4 regions of the Kitasatospora sp. NPDC048286 genome follow, and region 3 is predicted to be linked to each of the others. Evidence: riboswitches for the same ligand, from Rfam matches in the RefSeq annotation. Region 3 holds a riboswitch; each other region holds the start of a gene.
What was found. A riboswitch is a leader RNA that binds a small molecule or an ion and turns the genes downstream of it on or off. The one in region 3 is predicted to bind cyclic di-AMP.
Positions count from the first base shown of each region.

Region 1: it holds a riboswitch for cyclic di-AMP, as region 3 does, so the genes downstream of both, ACGF13_RS31935 (M23 family metallopeptidase) here and ACGF13_RS18195 (transglycosylase family protein) in region 3, are expected to answer to the same signal.
Region 2: it holds a riboswitch for cyclic di-AMP, as region 3 does, so the genes downstream of both, ACGF13_RS14905 (transglycosylase family protein) here and ACGF13_RS18195 (transglycosylase family protein) in region 3, are expected to answer to the same signal.
Region 4: it holds a riboswitch for cyclic di-AMP, as region 3 does, so the genes downstream of both, ACGF13_RS06070 (NlpC/P60 family protein) here and ACGF13_RS18195 (transglycosylase family protein) in region 3, are expected to answer to the same signal.

Region 1 covers NZ_JBICZE010000015.1:215,872-220,774, reverse strand. The annotation lists gene ACGF13_RS31945 (GNAT family N-acetyltransferase) at 1-494, opposite strand, end outside; gene ACGF13_RS31940 (hypothetical protein) at 537-1,412, shown strand; gene ACGF13_RS31935 (M23 family metallopeptidase) at 1,473-2,321, opposite strand; cyclic di-AMP (ydaO/yuaA leader) riboswitch at 2,334-2,492, opposite strand; gene ACGF13_RS31930 (YiaA/YiaB family inner membrane protein) at 2,688-2,978, shown strand; gene ACGF13_RS31925 (alpha/beta fold hydrolase) at 3,122-3,949, shown strand; gene ACGF13_RS31920 (TetR/AcrR family transcriptional regulator) at 4,069-4,635, shown strand.
Region 2 covers NZ_JBICZE010000005.1:526,536-531,438, reverse strand. The annotation lists gene ACGF13_RS14910 (cytochrome P450) at 17-1,369, shown strand; cyclic di-AMP (ydaO/yuaA leader) riboswitch at 1,590-1,756, shown strand; gene ACGF13_RS14905 (transglycosylase family protein) at 1,762-2,667, shown strand; gene eno (phosphopyruvate hydratase) at 3,008-4,294, shown strand; gene ACGF13_RS14895 (septum formation initiator family protein) at 4,443-4,903, shown strand, end outside.
Region 3 covers NZ_JBICZE010000006.1:609,015-613,917, forward strand. The annotation lists gene ACGF13_RS18185 (LacI family DNA-binding transcriptional regulator) at 1-403, shown strand, start outside; gene ACGF13_RS18190 (hypothetical protein) at 501-701, opposite strand; gene ACGF13_RS18195 (transglycosylase family protein) at 976-2,280, opposite strand; cyclic di-AMP (ydaO/yuaA leader) riboswitch at 2,267-2,428, opposite strand; gene ACGF13_RS18200 (sirohydrochlorin chelatase) at 2,943-3,902, opposite strand; gene ACGF13_RS18205 (DUF397 domain-containing protein) at 4,461-4,724, shown strand.
Region 4 covers NZ_JBICZE010000002.1:388,059-392,961, reverse strand. The annotation lists gene ACGF13_RS06080 (NYN domain-containing protein) at 13-1,326, shown strand; gene ACGF13_RS06075 (NlpC/P60 family protein) at 1,528-2,565, shown strand; cyclic di-AMP (ydaO/yuaA leader) riboswitch at 2,904-3,057, shown strand; gene ACGF13_RS06070 (NlpC/P60 family protein) at 3,068-4,180, shown strand; gene ACGF13_RS06065 (NlpC/P60 family protein) at 4,407-4,903, shown strand, end outside.

The sequences.
Region 1 (4,903 bases), on a different contig from region 3:
TCGTGCCGCAACCGCCCCTCCCGCCGGAAGCCCAGCCCGGTGAGCACCTTGACGGAGGCCGTGTTGTCCACCGCGACCCGGGCGGCCAACCGGTGCAGGTCCAGGAGACCGAAGGCGAGGCCGCAGAGCAGGTCGGTGATCTCGCCCGCGTAGCCGCGGCCCCAGGACTCGCGGGCCAGCACGCACCCGAGCCAGGCGGCGCGGTGCCCTTCGAGGGTGAGCGAGGCCTGCCCGATCGGCGTCGCGTCGTCCGGCTCCTCGGCGTCGGCGAGCCTGGTGACGGCGAGCCGGTAGGTGTCCCGCTCCTCGGCCATCGCCTCCTCCAGGTAGAGCTCGACCTGGTCGGCGCAGTCCTCCCGGTCGCTCGGCCCGAAGGGCAGGTACCGGGTGACCTCCGGGTCGCCGAACAGCGCGTGCAGCGCGTCCACGTCGCCCTCGGTGTGGTGGTACTCGCGGACGGCCAGTCGCGGGCCGGTGAGTCGTACGGGGACCATGGCTGCCGACCCTATCCCCGCCCGGCGGCTACCGTTCGGACTATGAACGACGAAGACCTGCGGCTCGCCCCGCGCACCAAGGCCGCCGACCTGCTCGCCTGGGCGGCCGAGCAGGGCCGCGCGCCGGTGGCCGAGGGGCCGCTGCGCGCGGTGCTGGCGCTGCTGGAGCTGGGCGAGGGCAGGATGCACGACGGCTGGCCCGAACTGACCTCCGACGCGGTGGAGCACCTGCTCCACGAGCGGCTCCACCTGTACGTCCAACCCGCGCCCGAGGAGGACCCGCTCGCCTACGGCGACGCCGTCCGGCTGCTGGTCGACCACCAGCGGGCGGCCCGCCGGCTGAACGCCAAGCGCCAGGAGCGGCTGCACGAGGAGGCCGAGTGGCAGGGCGAGGTCGCGACCGGGCTGCTGCGCCGCGCCGACCTGGTGACCTGGCCCCGGCTGTACGCGCTGCTGCTGCACGCGCACGGGGCGGACGTCACGGACCCGGAGGCGGTGCGGGAGTGGCTGGCCGGCTTCGGGGAGTTCACCGAGGAGGAGCGGCTGGCGGCGTTCGAGGCGCTGGCGTCGGCCGGCTGGCTGGACGAGCCGGACGAGCGGGGCTGGGGCCCGGCCCGGGTGCTCTCGGTGGGCATGGCCACGGACGGCGCGCGTCGGCTGCTGGAGCAGGGCCTGATGCGGCGCAGCTACCGCAACCTGGCGCAGCTGACCGCGCTGGGACGGCCGATGCCGGACGAGCTGACCGGGGACTTCGGGAGGTTCGAGGAGGCGGCGGTGGACGCGGCGCTCGACCTGTTCGGCGACTGGACGGTGCCGGGGCTGCCGCGGCTGCTGGTGACGGAGTTCCCGGAGCTGGCGCCGGAGCCGGGCCCGGAGGAGATCGACGCGTACCTGGCGCAGCTGCCCGTCGAGGAGTGAGACGCGGCGCGGGAGGCCCCCGGCCCGGGGGCCTCCCGCGGGTGCGTCGGTGCGCGGGTGTCAGGGGTTGAGGCCGCGCTGCTGGAGCCAGGGCTCCGGGTCGACCGGGGCGCCGCCGCCGGGGCGGACCTCCATGTGCAGGTGGGGGCCGGTGACGTTGCCGGTCGCGCCGACCTTGCCGATCTGCTGGCCGGCGGCGACGTTGCCGGAGCCCTTGGTGATCGAGGAGAGGTGGCAGTACCAGATCTCGGTGCCGTCGGGCAGGGTCTCGACGATCCGGTAGCCGTACGAGCCGGCCCAGCCGGCCGAGGTGATGGTGCCCTGGCCGAGCGCGTGGACGGGGGTGCCGGTGTCGGCGGCGAAGTCCAGGCCGGTGTGCAGGTTGGCCCAGTAGCGGGCGCTCTGGCCGTAGTGGGCGGAGAGCCGGTAGTCGTCCACCGGGAGGGTGAGGGCGGCGGCCTTGGCCCGCTCGGCCTCCTCGGCGGCGCGCTTGGCCTCGGCCTCCTTGGCGGCGGCCTTGGCCTCCGCCTCCTGGGCGGCCTGCAGCCGGGCGGTCTCCTCGGCGGCGGTGCGCTGGCTGTCGGCCTGGTGCTGGATGCGGGCGGCGAGCGCGAGGCCGGGGTCGGCGGCGAGGGCGACCGGGGTCTCGTCCGGGACCTCGACGGCGGGGGCGGCGGCCGGGGTCGCCGAGGCGAAGCCGGTGGCGCCCAGCGTGGCGGCTACGGCGGTGACGCCGAGCAGCGGGGAGGCCCCGCGGGTCTGACGCGGCATCCGGTGGCGGTTGGTGTCGGCCTCCGCGGCGAACGCCTCCGGGCCGAAGGCCTCGGGGCCGTCCGGGCCGGGGTGGTCGAGGAGCTGGGTACCGGCTGCGGGGCCGGCCGGGTGTGCCGGGGTGTGCGTCGACGCCACGGAGGCGCGCTCCTTTCCTTCCTTCGCGCCTACCGGGTTAGCTGACGGGTTCGGAGCAGGAAGGTCTCCTACGGCCGGGCCGGAGCCCCGCCGATTCACCCCAAGGAACATGGTTCCCCGGCTCCCTGACCTGCCCGGGGGCGGGTCGGCGGGATTAGGCGACGGCGCACGGTGCCGTCTGGGTACGGCGTTGACAACCGCGCTGCGTTATCAAACGTTAATCCTAGGAGGCTCTGATTCCAAGCCATCCGTTTCGGGCCGCCCGATGGCAGGTGAACGGACGTCAACGAACGGCCCCTCACGCACGGCCCCATCTGAGTACCCCTACTCATGTGCGGCCCGGCCGGGCGGCCGCATCCTGACGCCATGAGCGCACCGATGCAGACCCACACCACGGCCGCGTACCACATCCAGGCCATCCTCTCCTTCGCCCTGTCGGGCATCGCCCTCGCCGCCGGGATCGCCTACCTGCCGGTCGGCGGGTGGACCCGGGCCTTCCTCGGGATCGGCCTCCTCTACACCGTCACCTCCGCGTTCACGCTGGCGAAGGTGGTCCGGGACCGGCAGGAGTCCAGCGAGATGGTCACCCGGGTGGACCAGGCCCGGCTGGAGAAGCTGCTCAGCGAGCACGACCCGTTCAAGGTGGAAGGGGTCTGACCGCACCCGTCCGACCACGCCCCCTTCCCCTGGCCCGTTTCCCCCGGCCCGCCGACCGCTTGACGGCTAAGGCTATTAGCCTTAGCTTTATGGCTATCGGCAGTACCGCCGATGCCCCGCACCCGCGGCCCGAGGAGGACCCCGTGAACGGCACCATCACCCCGAGCACCCAGTACCTGACCGTTCCCGGCGGCCGGATCGCCTTCGACGACACCCGGCAGGGCGACGGCACCCCCGTCGTCCTGCTCCCGGGCATGCTCGACAGCCGGGCCGCGTACCGGCACCTGCGCCCGCTGCTGGTCGCCGCCGGCCACCGGGTCGTCACCATGGACCTGCGGGGCTTCGGCGAATCCTCGATCAGCTGGGACGACTACGGCCCGGCCGCCATCGCCGACGACGTCCTCGCCCTGCTCGACCACCTCGGCATCGAGCGCGCCGTCCTCGCCGGCAACTCGTACACCGGGGCGACGGTCGTGAAGGCCGCCGGGGACGCGCCCGAGCGGGTCGCCGGGATCGTCCTGATCGACGCCTTCGTCGAGAGCCCGCCGCCGGGCGCCCTGATGCGCGGCGTCATGGCCCTGATGGGCACCGCCCTCGTCCACTGGCCGGCCTCCTGGGGCTTCTACCTGCGCCGGATGGCCTTCCCCGGCGCCAAGCCCGCCGACTTCGACGCGTACGTGGACGGGCTGGTCGCCGCGCTGCGCACCCCGGGACGGAAGACCGCCACCCGCGGGTACGTCCACGGCGACTCGGCGCCGGTCGGCTGGACGGCCGCGGTGCGGTGCCCGGCGCTGGTGGTCATGGGCGGCAAGGACCCCGACTTCCCGAAGCCGGAGCTCGTCGCCGACCGGCAGGCCGCCGCGCTCGGCGCGCGGAAGGCGATGATCGAGGGGTCCGGGCACTACCCGATGGCCGACAACCCGGCGGCCACCGCGGACGCCCTGCTGTCGTTCCTCGCCGAACTCGGCTGAGCGCCGCCGCCGCCGACCCCTGCCCACCCCTGACCCTGCCCGACCCGCCGACGTCACCGGCACCCGCCCGGCAGCGCCCGACGTCACCCGACTTCGACCCGTACGGAGAGCCCGAGCCCATGCCCCGCGTAGGACTGACCCCCGACCAGGTCGTCGACCACGCCCTCGCCCTCATCGACGAGCAGGGCGCCGAGGCCCTCACCCTGGCCTCCGTCGCCGCCCGGGCCGGGGTCGCCACCCCCTCGCTGTACAAGCACGTCAGCGGCGGCCTCGCCGAACTGCGGCGGCTGATCGCCGTCCGGGTCACCGGGGAACTGGCCGACCGGCTGGCCGAGGCGGCCGTCGGACGCAGCGGGGACGACGCCGTCTCCGCCGTGCTGCGCGCCTACCACGCGTACGCCACCGAGCACCCGCACCGCTACAACGCCCTCCCCCAGGCCCCGCAGCCGGACGACGACCTGGCCCGCGCGGCCGCCCGGCTGGTCGGAGTGATCGTCGCCGTCCTGCGGGAGTACGGCCTCGACGGCTCCGAGGCGATCCACGCCGCCCGCACCGTCCGCTCCCTCGCCCACGGCTTCGCCTCGCTCACCACCGCCGGCGCCTTCCAGCTCGCCGAGGACCTCACCACCACCCAGGACCGCCTCATCGCCACCCTCACCACCGGCCTGCGCGCCTGGCCCGCGTAGCGGACCGGCGCCGGCGCGGCCCGGCGCCGGTGTTCCGCACCCGGACGCGCCCCTTCCGAACACCGTGCGCACAGACCCCACACATCGTGGAACGCGATCCGGCCACCCGGCTCGATTCCGACGCTGCCCGCCGGTGCCGGTCAGGCCGGTCGGCCCCCTCGTCAGGCGGTGGGATCGGGGTCGAACGAGTGCCGATTGCCGCCGAATTGACTCGATATTGACGAGATCCGGTCACTTGGCGAGATCCGTTCACACCTTCGTAGGATCA
Region 2 (4,903 bases), on a different contig from region 3:
CGGATACGGTCGGTCCATGCCAGCTCAGCCCGACCCCGCCCGGCCCGCCGCCGCGTCCTCCGATGCCCCCGCCCCACAGCTGTTCACCTGGGAGTTCGCCTCCGACCCGTACCCCGCCTACGCCTGGCTGCGCGAGCACGCCCCGGTGCACCGCACCACCCTGCCGAGCGGGGTGGAGGCCTGGCTGGTGACCAGGTACGCCGACGCCCGGCAGGCGCTCGCGGACAGCCGGCTGTCGAAGAACCCGGCGCACCACAGCGAGCAGGCGCACCGCACCGGCCGGGTGGGCATCCCGGGGGAGCGGCAGGCGGACCTGATGACCCACCTGCTGAACATCGACCCGCCGGACCACACCCGGCTGCGCCGCCTGGTGTCGAAGGCGTTCACGCCGCGCCGGGTGGCCGAGTTCGAGCCGCGGGTGCAGCAGCTCACCGACCGGCTGATCGACGGCTTCGCGCAGCGCGGCTCGGCGGACCTGATCCACGAGTTCGCCTTCCCGCTCCCCATCTACGCGATCTGCGACATGCTCGGGGTGCCGGCCGAGGACCAGGACGACTTCCGCGACTGGGCCGGGATGATGCTGCGACACACGAAGCCGGGGCAAGGCGGCGGCCAGCGCGGCGGCGTGGGGCGGGCGGTGAAGCGGATGCGGGCGTACCTGCTGGAGCTGATCCACCGCAAGCGCGCGGACCTCGGGGACGACCTGATCTCCGGTCTGATCCGGGCCAGTGACCACGGTGAGCACCTGACGGAGAACGAGGCCGCGGCGATGGCCTTCATCCTCCTGTTCGCGGGCTTCGAGACGACCGTGAACCTGATCGGCAACGGCACGTACGCGCTGCTGCGCAACCCGGACCAGCGCCGGCTGCTGCAGGAGTCGGTGGCGCGCGGGGAGAGCGCGCTGCTGGAGACCGGGATCGAGGAACTCCTGCGCTACGACGGGCCGGTGGAGCTGGCGACCTGGCGGTTCGCGACCCGTCCGCTGACCATCGGCGGGGTGGACATCCCGGTCGGCGACCCGGTGCTGGTGGTGCTGGCCGCGGCGGACCGCGACCCGGCCCGGTTCGCCGCCGAGAACACCCTGGACCTGGCCCGTGCGGACAATCCCCACCTGGGCTTCGGGCACGGCATCCACTACTGCATCGGCGCTCCGCTCGCCCGGTTGGAGGGGCGTGCGGCGCTGGCCTCGCTGCTTTCCCGGCTGCCCGATCTGCGGCTCGCGGAAAGCCCGGACGCCCTGCGCTGGCGCGGTGGCCTGATCATGCGTGGGCTGCGCGAACTACCGGTGGAATTCAGTCCGGAGGGCCGCTCTCCGCATACCCCTCCGTACACCCCTTCGCAGGCCTCTCCAACGCCTCCGACCTGCTGAGATCACGCTGACGGGACGTCGCCGATCGCCCGCCGACGTGGGTGTGAACACCCATCAATCCGGACATAACACCGCCGTTGGTAGGCGATCGAACACGGGCCGTAATTGTCGTGTGATATCGACGATATGAGCTTGTGATTGTCCTGATGATCTGTCTACTCTCCCTGGAGTTCGCAGCTGCGGACCTCGTGCGCGGAACGCCGAATCCTGCCCGCCGCGCCCGGGAAACCGACCAGACCCTGGGCAGGGGCGGGGGAACCAGGTTTGTTGCCGTCTCCCACGGCTTGGGGTGAAGCCGCCCGAGCGGAATCGTTTCCGCGTACGGCGGCCGGGCCACCTCCCGGTCCGAACCCGACAGCTCACCTCGCAGGCGTGCGGAGAGGGACCTCTTCATGCTGTTCGTTGGAACTGGCCGTCACCGTCGTCGCACCCAAGCCGAGAAGGCCATCGCCGTCGCCGGTGTGGCCGGCGTCGGACTCGCGATGCCGCTCCTCACCGCCACCGGCGCCTCCGCCGCCCCGGCCTCCACCTGGGACGCCGTCGCCCAGTGCGAGAGCGGCGGCAACTGGGGCATCAACACCGGCAACGGCTTCTACGGCGGCCTCCAGTTCACCTCCAGCACCTGGAAGGCGTACGGCGGCACCGCCTACGCGTCGCAGGCCAACCAGGCCAGCAAGGCCCAGCAGATCTCGGTCGCCGAGAAGGTGCTGGCCTCGCAGGGGCCGGGCGCCTGGCCGGTCTGCTCCCAGAAGGCGGGTCTGACCAAGGGCGGCGCCGCGGCCGTGGTCGACACCTCCTCGGACGCCAAGCCGCAGTCCGCCCCCAAGCAGCAGACCCCGAAGCCCGCCGCCAAGCCGGCCGAGAAGCCGGCCGCGCAGCAGCCCGCCGCCCAGAAGCCGGTCCAGAAGCCCGCCGCGCAGCCGGTCCAGCAGGCCGCCCCGCAGCAGCAGGCGCAGCCGCAGACCCCGGGCTTCTCCGGCAAGGCCGGCTGGGACGCCGACGCCAAGGTGTTCTGGTACCAGAACAACGGCGCCTGGTACTGGACCAGCCACCAGAGCGTCTACCAGCAGTACGCCGGCCAGGCCGCCGCCCAGCCGCAGTACGCTCCGCTCGCCGCCCAGCAGGCCCCGCAGGCCGCCGGCCACGACTACACCGTCCGCGCCGGGGACACCCTGTCGACCATCGCCGCCGCCCAGGGCGTGTCCGGCGGCTGGCACGCGCTGTACGACCAGAACCACGCCACCGTCGGCGGCGACCCGAACCTGATCATGCCCGGCCAGGTGCTGCACCTCGGCTGAGCCGTCGCACCGGCCGTCACCCGACGCCGTCGTCGCACCGGCCGTCACCCGACGCCGTCGTCACCCCCGTCGTGACCCGACGCCGGTGCCGCTCCGCCCGCCGTCCGAAGGGGACCGGTCCTACCGGTCCCCTTCGTCCGCATTCGCCCGCTCCGGTGGGACAAGCTGGGACAAGCAGGTGAACTACCGGTGGGTAGTGGGGCCACACGCTGAGACGGGACCGAGGCGGACGTGGCCCCGGGAGCCCGGGCGGTTAGGCTCTGGTCGTAACGACTCCGCAATCGTCCTGCTGACAGCACCCACCGTCAGACCGGACCCTGCTTCCGCAAGGAGATGCCTCGTGCCGTCCATCGATGTCGTCGTAGCCCGTGAGATCCTCGACTCGCGCGGCAACCCCACGGTCGAGGTCGAGGTCGGCCTCGACGACGGCAGCACGGGTCGTGCCGCCGTCCCGTCGGGTGCCTCCACCGGTGCCTTCGAGGCGCTGGAGCTGCGCGACGGCGACAAGAACCGCTACTTCGGCAAGGGCGTCGAGAAGGCCGTCCTGGCCGTCATCGAGCAGATCGGCCCGGAGCTGGTCGGCTACGACGCCACCGAGCAGCGCCTGATCGACCAGGCCATGCTGGACCTGGACGCCACCCCGGACAAGTCCTCGCTCGGCGCCAACGCCATCCTGGGCGTCTCGCTGGCCGTCGCGCACGCCGCCTCCGAGGCCAGCGACCTGCCGCTGTTCCGCTACCTGGGCGGCCCGAACGCGCACGTCCTGCCCGTCCCGATGATGAACATCCTCAACGGTGGGTCGCACGCCGACTCCAACGTCGACATCCAGGAGTTCATGATCGCCCCGATCGGCGCGGAGTCCTTCTCCGAGGCCGTCCGCTGGGGCGTCGAGGTCTACCACACGCTCAAGGGCGTGCTGAAGGAGCGCGGCCTGTCCACCGGTCTGGGCGACGAGGGCGGCTTCGCCCCGAACCTGGACTCCAACCGCGAGGCCCTGGACCTCATCGTCGAGGCCATCCAGAAGGCCGGCTACGTGCCCGGCCGTGACGTCGCGCTGGCCCTGGACGTCGCCTCCTCCGAGTTCTACGAGGACGGCGCCTACCACTTCGAGGGCAAGGAGCTCACCGCCGCCGAGCTCATCGAGTACTACGCCGAGCTGGTCGCCGCCTACCCGCTGGTCTCCATCGAGGACCCGCTGGACGAGTCGGACTGGGACGGCTGGAAGGCCATGACCGAGAAGCTGGGCGACAAGGTCCAGCTGGTCGGCGACGACCTGTTCGTCACCAACCCGGCCCGCCTGGCCCGCGGCATCGAGACCGGCACCGCCAACGCGCTGCTGGTGAAGGTGAACCAGATCGGTTCGCTGACCGAGACCCTGGACGCCGTCGAGCTGGCCCAGCGCAACGGCTACCGCTGCATGATGTCGCACCGCTCCGGCGAGACCGAGGACGTCACCATCGCCGACCTGGCCGTCGCCACCAACTGCGGCCAGATCAAGACCGGTGCCCCGGCCCGCTCCGAGCGCGTCGCCAAGTACAACCAGCTGCTGCGCATCGAGGAGATCCTCGACGACGCCGCCGAGTACGCCGGCCGCGGCGCCTTCCCGCGCTTCCGCTCCGCCGAGTGACCAGCGGATCGGTACGGCGAGCCCGGGGCTGAGCGCTCCGGGCACGGGGGCCGAGTGCTCCCGGTAGCGCACGCCTGACCGGTGCCCCGCCGTTCACCCCGTAGGGTGGACGGCGGGGCACCGTCGCGACCAGGAGGGGATACGGGAGATGGCTGGCTGGAGGATCCCGGGCTTGGCGGCCCGGCCCCGGTTCACGAGCCGGGCGACCGTCCTCGTCCTGGTGCTCTGCTCCCTGGTGGCGATCCTCGCCTACCCGACGCGGCAGTTCATCTCCCAGCGCGCCGAGATCTCCGCCCAGCGGGCGAAGGCCGACCACGCGCGCCAGCAGGTCGAGCAGCTGCGCCGGGAGCGGGCCCGCTGGCAGGACCCGGAGTACGTCAAGGCGCAGGCCCGCGCCCGGCTGCACTACGCGGTGCCGGGGGAGACCCCGTACATCGCGGTGGACCCGGCCGGCCAGGGCTCCGCCCAGCCCTCCTCGTCCGCGGCCGGTGCGGCCTCCGCCCGGAACGCGGCCCCCGGAAGCGCCACCGGCCAGGCGATGGCCGCCAAACCCTGGTACGCCAGCATCTGGGACTCGGTGGACGCCGCCGACACCGCCGCGGCGGCCCC
Region 3 (4,903 bases):
GCGCGAGGTGCTCGGGCACAGCGCGGAATCGGCCGAGAACCTCGTCCACCACACGCTGTTCAGCGTGGAGGGCGGGCACGCGGCGGCCGGCGCGCTGCTCGACAAGGGCTGCACGGCGATCGTCTGCGGGAGCGACATGATGGCGCTCGGGGCGATCCGGGCGGTGCGCCAGCGCGGGCTGTCGGTGCCGCAGGACGTGTCGGTGGTCGGGTTCGACGACTCGCCGCTGATCGCCTTCACGGAGCCGCCGCTGACCACGATCCGCCAGCCGGTCGAGGCGATGGCCACGGCGGCGGTGGACGCGCTGCTGGAGGAGGTCGGCGGAAACGCCGCCCAGCGGGGCGAGTTCATGTTCCAGCCGGAGCTGGTGATGCGCGGGTCCACGGGGGCCTGCGCGCGCTGAATCCCGGCGGCCGCGGCCGACGCGCGGGCCCCGGAGGGCGGTTGCCCTCCGGGGCCCTTCGGCGTGCGCGCGGCCGGTCGTGGCGGCCGTCGGGTGGTCAGCCCTCCTGGGTGGTCGGCCGGTCGGCGGTCAGACGGTGCCCGTCGGCCGCGTCGCCGGTCCGGGTCTCGGTGCGGCGGCCGCGGGCCAGGTAGTCGCGCAGGACCAGTTCGACGGCGTCCTGGGGGTTCTTGGTGCCGGAGAGCATCATCACGTCGATCGCGAGGTTCGCGTCGAGGGTGACGGTGACCTGGGCCATGTGGACTCCTCCTCGGGTGTCCTCGGGTGTCCTCGGGTGCAGAGCAGCAGCATGCCCGTTGGAGCGGGGATCCACCACGGGGATACGGCCGGAGGTACGCCGGAACCCCCGGGGGGAGCGACCAGACTCTCCCCGGGGGCGTGGGTGGTCAGCGTTCGGGCGACAGCTGACAGATGATGAAATCTGTTACCTGTTACCTGTTACCTGTTACCTGTTACCTGTTACCTGTTACCTGTCAGCTGAAGCCCGTCGGCTGTCCGACTGCGCGCCGTACTCAGACCCGGCCGGCGAAGTCCGGGGCCCAGTTGGCGATGCTCTGCTCGCGGACGCCCGAGCTCGGGTTGGCGGCCTCGACGTACTTGCCGTTGCCGACGTAGATCGCGACGTGGTAGACGCCGGAGTCCTTGCCGTTGTTGGACCAGAACAGCAGGTCGCCCGGCTGGAGGCTGTCCAGCGAGACGTGGGTGCTGGCGGCGGCCTGGTCGGCGGCGACGCGCGGGACGGAGACGCCCGCGGCGCGCAGCGCGGCCTGGGTCAGGCCGGAGCAGTCCCAGCCGCCGTTGCCGGTGCCGCCGTAGACGTACGCCTGACCGACCTTCGACTCGGCGAAGGCGACCGCGGCGGCCATGCTGCCGGTGGCGGCCGGAGCCTGGGTCTGGGCCTGCGGCGCGGGCTTGGTGGCCGGCTTGGCGGCCGGGGCCGGGGTCTGCGCGGTCGGCTGGGCGTTCACGGCACCGCCGTTCGCGGACTGGCCGGACTTCTGGGAGCGGTCCGACCCGGTGGAGTCCGAGCCGTTCGCACCGCCGAAGGACAGCTGCTGGCCCGGGTAGATGGTGTCCGGGCCCTCGGTCAGGGTGCCGCGGTTGAGCTCGTACAGCCGCTGCCAGCCGCCCTGCACGTTGTGCTGGTCGGCGATCGAGGACAGCCAGTCGCCCTCGACCACGGTGTAGTCGCCGCCCTGGGCCTGCTGCTGACGCTTCTGGACCCAGTCGCCTCGGTTGCCGGAGGCGGTGGAGCCGGCGGTGGCCTGCGCGCCGTCCTGGGCGGGCGCGGCGGGCTTCGTGGCGGGGGCCTGGGGCTTCGCGGCCGGAGCGGCCGGCTTGGCGCTCTGGACGGGCGCGGCGGGCTTGGAAGCGGTCGAGCCCGTGGTCGAGCCCGCCGAGGTGTCGACGGCGGCCGGGGTGCCGCCCTTGGTCAGGCCGGCCTTGACGGAGCAGACGGGCCAGGCACCCGGGCCCTGCGAGGCGAGGACCTTCTCGGCGATCGCGATCTGCTGGTCCTTGGTGGCCAGGTCGGCGCGCGCCGCGTAGGCGGTGCCGCCGAAGGCGGACCAGGTGCTGGAGGTGAACTGGAGGCCGCCGTAGAAGCCGTTGCCGGTGTTGATGCTCCAGTTGCCGCCGCTCTCGCACTGGGCGACCTTGTCCCAGGTGGCGACGGAGGCGGCCGAGGCGGTGCCCGAGGTGAGGCAGGGGACGGTGAGGCCGACGCCCGCGACGCCGAGGGCGGCGATCACGCGGCGGGTGCGGCTGGGCAGGCTGGTGCCGTTGGTGGGCAGCATGAAGACGGAGTCCTCTCCCACGCCTGCGAGGTGAGCTGTCGGATTCGGGCTGGAGTTGCCCGGCCGCGCTGGTGGGCGCGGCTTCACCCCTAGCCCTGGACCGTTCCGGAGACCGGTCCGGGGCGACTTACCTGTGGGTCCCCCGCTCCTGCCGTGGTGCGTTTTCGCGCTGCCAGGACATCCGACGGCAGGACTCGGCGTCGCGGATGAACCGGGTTCGTGTGGTCACGAACGGGGAGCACGTTAATCAGACTCAAGTTCAAACTGCAAACCACTGTGATGTGCATCACGGTTTAGTGGGAACTGCCAAAATTGCTGCCACCCATGATCGCAAATGATCGTTTTCGGGCAATGTCGTTGCTGAAGTCGACAACTGGCTTCACCTCAGGGCTGACGTGACGGCGCGTCGAGTCGCGGAGTCGGCGCACCCTGACGGTGGGGGAGTGGTCACGATTCGAACGCCTGGGCCCGCGCTCCCTATTCCGTTTCAAATACCGCCAGAACGGACATTCCGCGCCATTTTCGCGTCATTGTCGTCCGCATCCCGGCGGGAGGGTGGCACGGGAGGGGCGACCCGGGAGGGACGACGCTCGGGCGGTGGGAGTGGGAGGGGTAAAGCGAAGGGCCCGGAACGCAAGCCGTTCCGGGCCCTTCGGAGCGCGCCGAGCGGCGCGCGGAGTCGACTACTGCCCGGCGGGCGCCTCGGCGGCCGCGTGGGCGCCGCGAGCACCCTCCACGACCCCCTCGGCCTCGGCGGCGGCCGCCGCCTCCGCCTCGGCCCGCGCCAGGTCCTCCGGGGACGGCGTGGGCAGCGCGGCCAGGTACGTGGAGGCGATCAGCTGGCCGACCGACGGGTACGAGCCCAGCGGCGCGGCCGACGGGCAGCCGGTCTCCTCGGCGGCGGTGGCGAGCAGCTCGGAGTCCGCCTCCGGGCCGATCACCAGCGGGGCCAGCGCCGGGCGCTGCGAGCCGGTCTCCCTGAGGTGGTTGACGGCCGCGGCCACCGAGCCGGGCACGTCGAGCGCGGCGGCGACGACCGGCACGGCCAGTCGGGCGGCCAGCAGCACGCCGGTGATGCCGGCCGCCGCGGCGGCGTCCTCGCCGCCGACGGTGGTCAGCACCACGCCGTCCGCGGCGGTCGCGATGGCGAACAGCCGGGCGCGGTCGGCCCGGGCCAGCCCGGCCTCGGACAGCCGGACGTGCACGGCCTCGGCCAGCAGCGGGTGCGGGCCCAGCGGGTCGGTGACGGGTGCGCCGTACTCGGCGGCGAGCGCGTGAAGCTCGGTCAGGAAGGTGTGCGGGCCGGGCACCAGCGGCACCAGGACGGGCATCGGCAGCCCGGCCTCGGCGGCCAGGGTCAGCAGCTCGGCCACGGTGCGGTCCTCGCCGTCCGCGCCCTCGGTGCCGTCACCCGGGAGGTAGCCGACCGCGGTCTGGACGCCGTTCTGCTCGGTGCGGACGATCGAGAGCAGCTCCTCGACGACCGAGCGGGACTCGGGCCCGGCGGTCGCGGGCACGGCGAGCACCAGGGCCGGGGCGCCGGCCGGGATCTCGGGGCGCTCGGGACGACGGTGGCGCCCCCGCGCACGGGAGCCTGGAGTGCGGACGGGCAGTGGCGCGCCCGGGATGGCTGCGGTGCTCATGCCGGAGATCGTAGGACATCTGCCCGTCAGGCTTGCAGTCGGCTGCCGTGCGGGATTCACGTGAGCGCCGTGCGGACCCGGTGCGTCCTCGGCGTCGGTCCGGGCGCTTTGCCTACAATCCGGACATTCTTCGCCCAACCCCCGCATGGTCGCCCGTGGTTGTCTCGACGTGATCCGAGGGGCGGGCGTTGCACCCGGGGCGCGTGAGATGTCTCACAGCATGAGGGTGGTTTGACTGAGGGTCACGGGCATGCGACTCCCGGCATTCGAAGATCAACATTCGGCGGGGAGGTGCTCACGGCCGGTTATCGCAAACTCGGCGATTCCATCGGCTATGTCCGTTTACGTACCGTCAGGAGAAGGGTCCGTGAAGAGTTCGCGCCTGCGGATAAAAGGCCTCGTGCACCTGCAATGTCTCGTGCTGATGCACGTGCACTGCAGCTATCATCGCGTCAAGTGAGGCGTTGTGCCGGACCGGTACGGGGCCGGTCCGTTCGTTTCGGCGGTGCCGGGGGCGCCGCGCTGGACGACAACTCCGGAGCTCTTCGGGAGACTTCTATGCACGACTCGCAGGACACGCACGGTTCGTACGACACCTACAACGGGATGGCCGCCGCCGATCTCCAGGGGGTGGTCTGGCAAAAGAGCCTGCACAGCAACTCCCAGGGCAACTGCGTCGAGTTCGCGGCCCTGCCGGGCGGCGACGTGGCGATGCGCAACTCGCGCTTCCCGGACGGACCGGCCCTCATCTACACCCGGGCCGAGATCGCCGCCCTGCTGCTGGGGGCGAAGGACGGGGAGTTCGACCACCTGGCGGTCTGACCGGCCGCCGTGCTCCACCATCGGGGGGCCGTCGTGGGTGCCGACACCACGACGGCCTTTGTCTTTTCCTTGCTCCGGACGACCCCTTCTTCGGACGACCTCCGCTACGGAGGCCTCGTCCGGCGGCGTCCCAAGGAGCCGTGCGGCCGTCCCGCCGCCCTGGGCCGCTCGCGGGCCGA
Region 4 (4,903 bases), on a different contig from region 3:
GCGGCGGAGCGCGTGGCCGAGAGGCTCGACCGGCCGCTGCCCGAGGGGGTGCGCCGGCGCGTGGTCGGGCTGGCCTCGGACGCGCTCGGTGGGCTGCCGCCGGCCGAGCTCCCGCAGAGCCTGCGCCAGTACGTCAAGTTCACCCCGGTGCGGCGGGCCAAGTACGCGGCCACGGCGCTGGCGGCGGCGCTGGAGGCGGAGCCGGCCTTCCGGGTGCGGATAGCTGAGCGGCTGCGCCTCGGGCAGCCGGACCTGGTGAGGGCGCTGGAGTCCGGCACCGTCCCGAGCGCGGCCGATCCGATGGACGTCGCGGCCGCCGCCTACCTGGTGCGTTCGTCGGGCTGGAGCCGGCTGGTGGCCGAGGCCGGCGAGGAGGCCGAGCGGGCCGGTGCCGAGGACGCGGCCGCGGAGGCGGCCCGGCTGGTGGAGAAGCTGCAGGCCGAGCTGGCCGAGGTGCGGGCCGCCGCCCGGGCGGACCTGGACCGGCAGCGGGCCGAGTCCGACGGTGTCCGCAAGGAGGCCGAGTCGCTGCGCAAGAAGGTGCGGTCGCTGGAGAGCGACACCCGCCGGGCGCAGGCCGAGACCCGCCGGGTGAGCGGTGAGCTGGAGGCCCTGAAGGCGCAGGCCGCGGCCGAGCGCGGCGCTGCCGAGACCGAGGCGCGCAGGCTCCGGCACCGGCTCTCCGAACTGGAGACCGCGGCCGAGCAGGGCCGCCGGTCGGCCCGCGAGGGGCGCAGCGTCGAGGACATGCGGCTGCGGCTGCTGCTGGACACCGTGCTGCAGTCGGCCCAGGGTCTGCAGCGGGAGCTGGCGCTGCCGGTCTCCCAGATCCGCCCGGCGGACCTGGTGGAGGCGGTGGTGCCGGGGGCGGCCTCGCCGCACGACGTGGCCCGGCGCGGGCTGGCCGAGGACGATCCGGCGCTGCTGGACCAGCTGCTGGCGATCCCCCAGGTGCACCTGGTGGTGGACGGCTACAACGTGACCAAGACCGGCTATCCGGCGCTGCCGCTGGAGCAGCAGCGGATCCGGCTGCTGGGCGGGCTGGCGATGCTGGCCCAGCGCACCCAGGCGGAGGTCACCTGCGTGTTCGACGGGCAGGATCTGGACGTCCCGGTGATCATGGCGCCACCGCGCGGGGTCCGGGTGCGGTTCAGTCGGACCGGGGAGACGGCCGACGAGCTGATCCGCCGTCTGGTGCGGGCCGAGCCGCAGGGTCGTCCGGTGGTGGTGGTGTCCACCGACCGGGAGGTCGCGGAGGGCGTGCGGAAGGCGGGCGCGCGCCCCGTGGCGTCGGTGCTGCTGTTGAACCGGCTGGCCCGGCCCTGACCTCGGCCGATTCCGTGTGATTCCTGGTCAGGGGTGGTCCCGGGGCTTTGTGAGGGGGCTGTGGAGTCAGTGTGGGGTGGCCGAGTTCATGCCATCGGGGGAGTGGCAAAACGGATAGATCTTCACTAGGGTCTGGCGTCAAACCTATTTTCGGGAATCTCATCCCATCAGGTGAGTCCGCTGGAAGAAGGAGCCGGTCCCTTGGCCTCCCACCGCCGTCCCAAGCAGCCGAGCCGCGCGCGGATCTCCGTGCTCACCGCTGCCGCTGCGACCGCGGTCGCCCTCTCCGCCCAGGTGGCCGCGCACGCCGCGCCGCAGCCGAACAAGGCGGACGTCAAGGCGCAGATCGACCAGCTCCAGGAGGAGCAGGAGCAGGCGGCGGAGAAGTACAACGGCGCCAAGGAGCGGGCCGACCAGCTGCGCAAGCAGGCCGACCAGCTGCAGGACCAGGTGGCCCGCAGCCAGGAGCAGATGACCCAGCTCCAGGGCGGCCTGGCCGAGGTGGCGGGGGATCAGTACCGCTCCGGCGGCATCGACCCGTCCGTCCAGCTGATGCTCTCCTCCGACCCGTCCGGTTACCTGGAGAAGGCCTCGACCGTCCAGCAGGCCAGCACCAGCCAGGCCGAGGCGCTCAAGGGGCTGCTGGAGCAGCAGCGCCGGCTGGACCAGGAGAAGGCCGAGGCGGCCGCCGTGCTCGCCTCGCTGGACACCACCACCAAGGACCTCAACCAGGCCAAGGCGGACGTCAACACCAAGCTGAAGGCCGCCCAGGACCTGCTGAACTCGCTCAGCGCCGCCGACCGCGCCGCGCTGAAGGCCCAGCAGGCGCAGGACGACCGCGCCTCGCGCGGCAGCGAGCGGGTCGACCTCGGCAGCCTGCCGCCGGCCAGCGGCTACGCGGCCGTGGCGATGGCCAAGGCGATGAGCAAGCAGGGCTCGCCGTACGTGTGGGGCGCCACCGGCTCGACCACCTTCGACTGCTCGGGCCTGATGGTCTGGTCGTACGGGCAGGCGGGCGTCTCGCTGCCGCGCACCTCGCAGGAGCAGGGCCACTACGGCACCCGGGTGCCCTCGCTGGACCAGGCCCAGCCCGGCGACCTGGTGATCTACGGCTCCGACATGCACCACGTCGGGATGTACATCGGCAACGGCATGGTGGTCCACGCGCCGCACACCGGTGACGTGGTGAAGGTGATGAAGGCCGACGCGATGCCGATCAACACCATCCGCCGGGTCTGACGGCCCGACACGCCCGCGGGGCTCCTCGGGGGCCTGTGAAAAGCGCCACCCTCGCCGTGGGGGTGGCGTTCGGCTTTCCCGCCCTTTCCTGACCACATGCTGAGAACCGATCAGCCTTGTGTGTGCCTGTGGTCACCATCGGTCATTTTCACAAAAGAACTTGGGTAATCTTCTGTCTTTTTTCTGACAAGGATTTGAACGGATCACGGTTCAGTTACTAGGGTCATGCTCCGAACCACCGCACTGTCGATCGCCCAGCCAGGGTGGCGGCGGTGGTTACCGCCGAGTTCGCGAGGCAGCGGGGCAGGTCGAAGCGACTGCCCGACAGGGGAGCCCAGTATTCGGGGGCGCTGCGGAGCGGAGCCGGGGAACCACGTTCCTCCGGGGTGAATCGGCGCCAGGTCGGCCGGTGGAACGGCCGTGAGGCGTCGTAGGGCATGCTTCCGGCCCGAACCCGTCAGCTCACCCGGTAGGCGGATGTAGGAAGAAGGAGTCCGCCTTCGTGGCGTCCCATCGTCGTCCCAAGCCCGCCGGTCGCGCCCGCGTCTCGATCCTGACGGGTGTCGCCGCGGCGGCCGTCGTCCTCTCCGCGCAGGGTGCCCACGCGGACCCGCAGCCGACCAAGGAACAGGTCAAGGGGCAGGTCGACCAGCTCAACGAGCAGGCCGAGGTCGCGACCGAGAACTACAACGCCGCCCAGGCCAAGCAGCAGGAGCTGGAGAAGCAGGTCTCCGGCCTGCAGGACCAGGTGGCCCGTCAGCAGGCCCAGGTCACCGAGCTCCAGGGCGGCCTCGCCGAGATCGCCGGCGAGCAGTACCGCAACGGGGGCATATCCCCGACCGTCCAGCTGATGTTCTCCTCCAGCCCGGACAACTTCCTCAGCCAGGCCGGCACGCTGAACCAGGCCGGCAGCACCCAGAAGGGTCAGCTGAAGGAGCTCCAGGAGCAGCAGCGCAAGCTCGACCAGGACCGCAACGAGGCCCAGGGCAAGCTCGCCGAGCTGGAGTCGACCACCCAGCAGCTGAAGGCCTCCAAGGACGAGGTCCAGGGCAAGCTGAAGGCGGCCCAGGACCTGCTCAACACCCTGACCGAGCAGGACCGCCAGGCGCTGCGCCAGGCCGAGGAGAAGGCCGCGGCCGACGCCAAGGCCAAGGCCGACGCCGCCCAGGCGCAGCAGCAGGCCGACCGCGCCTCGCGCGACAACAGCCGCGGCAACCTGGCGACCGGCTCGACCGCCGCTCCGGTGAAGGTGGCCGCGGGCAGCTCGCGCGGTGCCGCCGCCCTCTCGTACGCCGCGTCCAAGGTCGGCAGCCCGTACGTCTGGGGCGCCACCGGCCCGGGCTCCTTCGACTGCTCCGGCCTGATGGTCTGGGCGTTCAACCAGGCCGGGGTGTCGCTGCCGCGCACCTCGCAGGCGCAGGCCGGGGCCGGCACCCGGATCGGCTCGGACATCTCCCAGGCCCAGCCCGGCGACCTGCTGATCTTCTACAGCGACGCCCACCACGTCGGCATCTACGCCGGCAACGGCCAGGTGCTGCACGCTCCCAAGCCGGGTGCGTCGGTGCGCTACGAGGCGGTCGGCAACATGCCGCTGGCCTCCATCGTGCGGGTCTGATCCCCGCTCGGACGCCTCCGGGCCCGGCCTTCCCCAGGGAAGGCCGGGCCTGCGGCTTTTCCGGCGGATCGAGCTGATGTCCGATTAGGGGTCGAATATTCGGGTTGGGAGGGGTTTGGACTCGCTTGCCCGGACTCGCTAACGTCTGCCACCGGACTCCCGCTCGACGGCCGCCCGTCCCGGTGCGGCGGCGGGGCCGCGCCGCAGGATTGGAGCCGCTGCCGCCATGCCCGTGCACCGCCGTTCCCAACTGCTCACCCGGGCGCTGGTGCTGACCGCGGCCGCCGCCACCGCGCTGGGCGTGGCCGCCGGAGGCCGCGCCCAGGCCGCGCCGGACAGCCCGGACCCGGGCGACCGTCAGGACGTCAGGACGCAGGTCGAGCAGCTGTACGACGAGGCCGAGCAGGCCTCCGAGAAGGCCAACGCGGCGCAGGAGGCCCAGCGGCGGCTCCAGGGCGAGACCACGATCCTCCAGGGCGAGATCGCCATCGCCCAGGACCAGCTCAACGAGCTGCGCGGCGACCTGGCGACGGTGGCCGGGGCCGAGTACCGCGGCGGCGGGATGGCCCAGACCGCCCAGCTGTTCCTCTCGCCCGACCCGGAGGGCTACCTGGTCCGCGCCCGCACCCTGGGCCAGGCCGCCGCGCGCCAGCAGGAGACCCTGCACGAGCTGGTCACCCGGCAGCGCCGGCTCGACCAGCGCCGCACCGAGGCGGCCGGCAA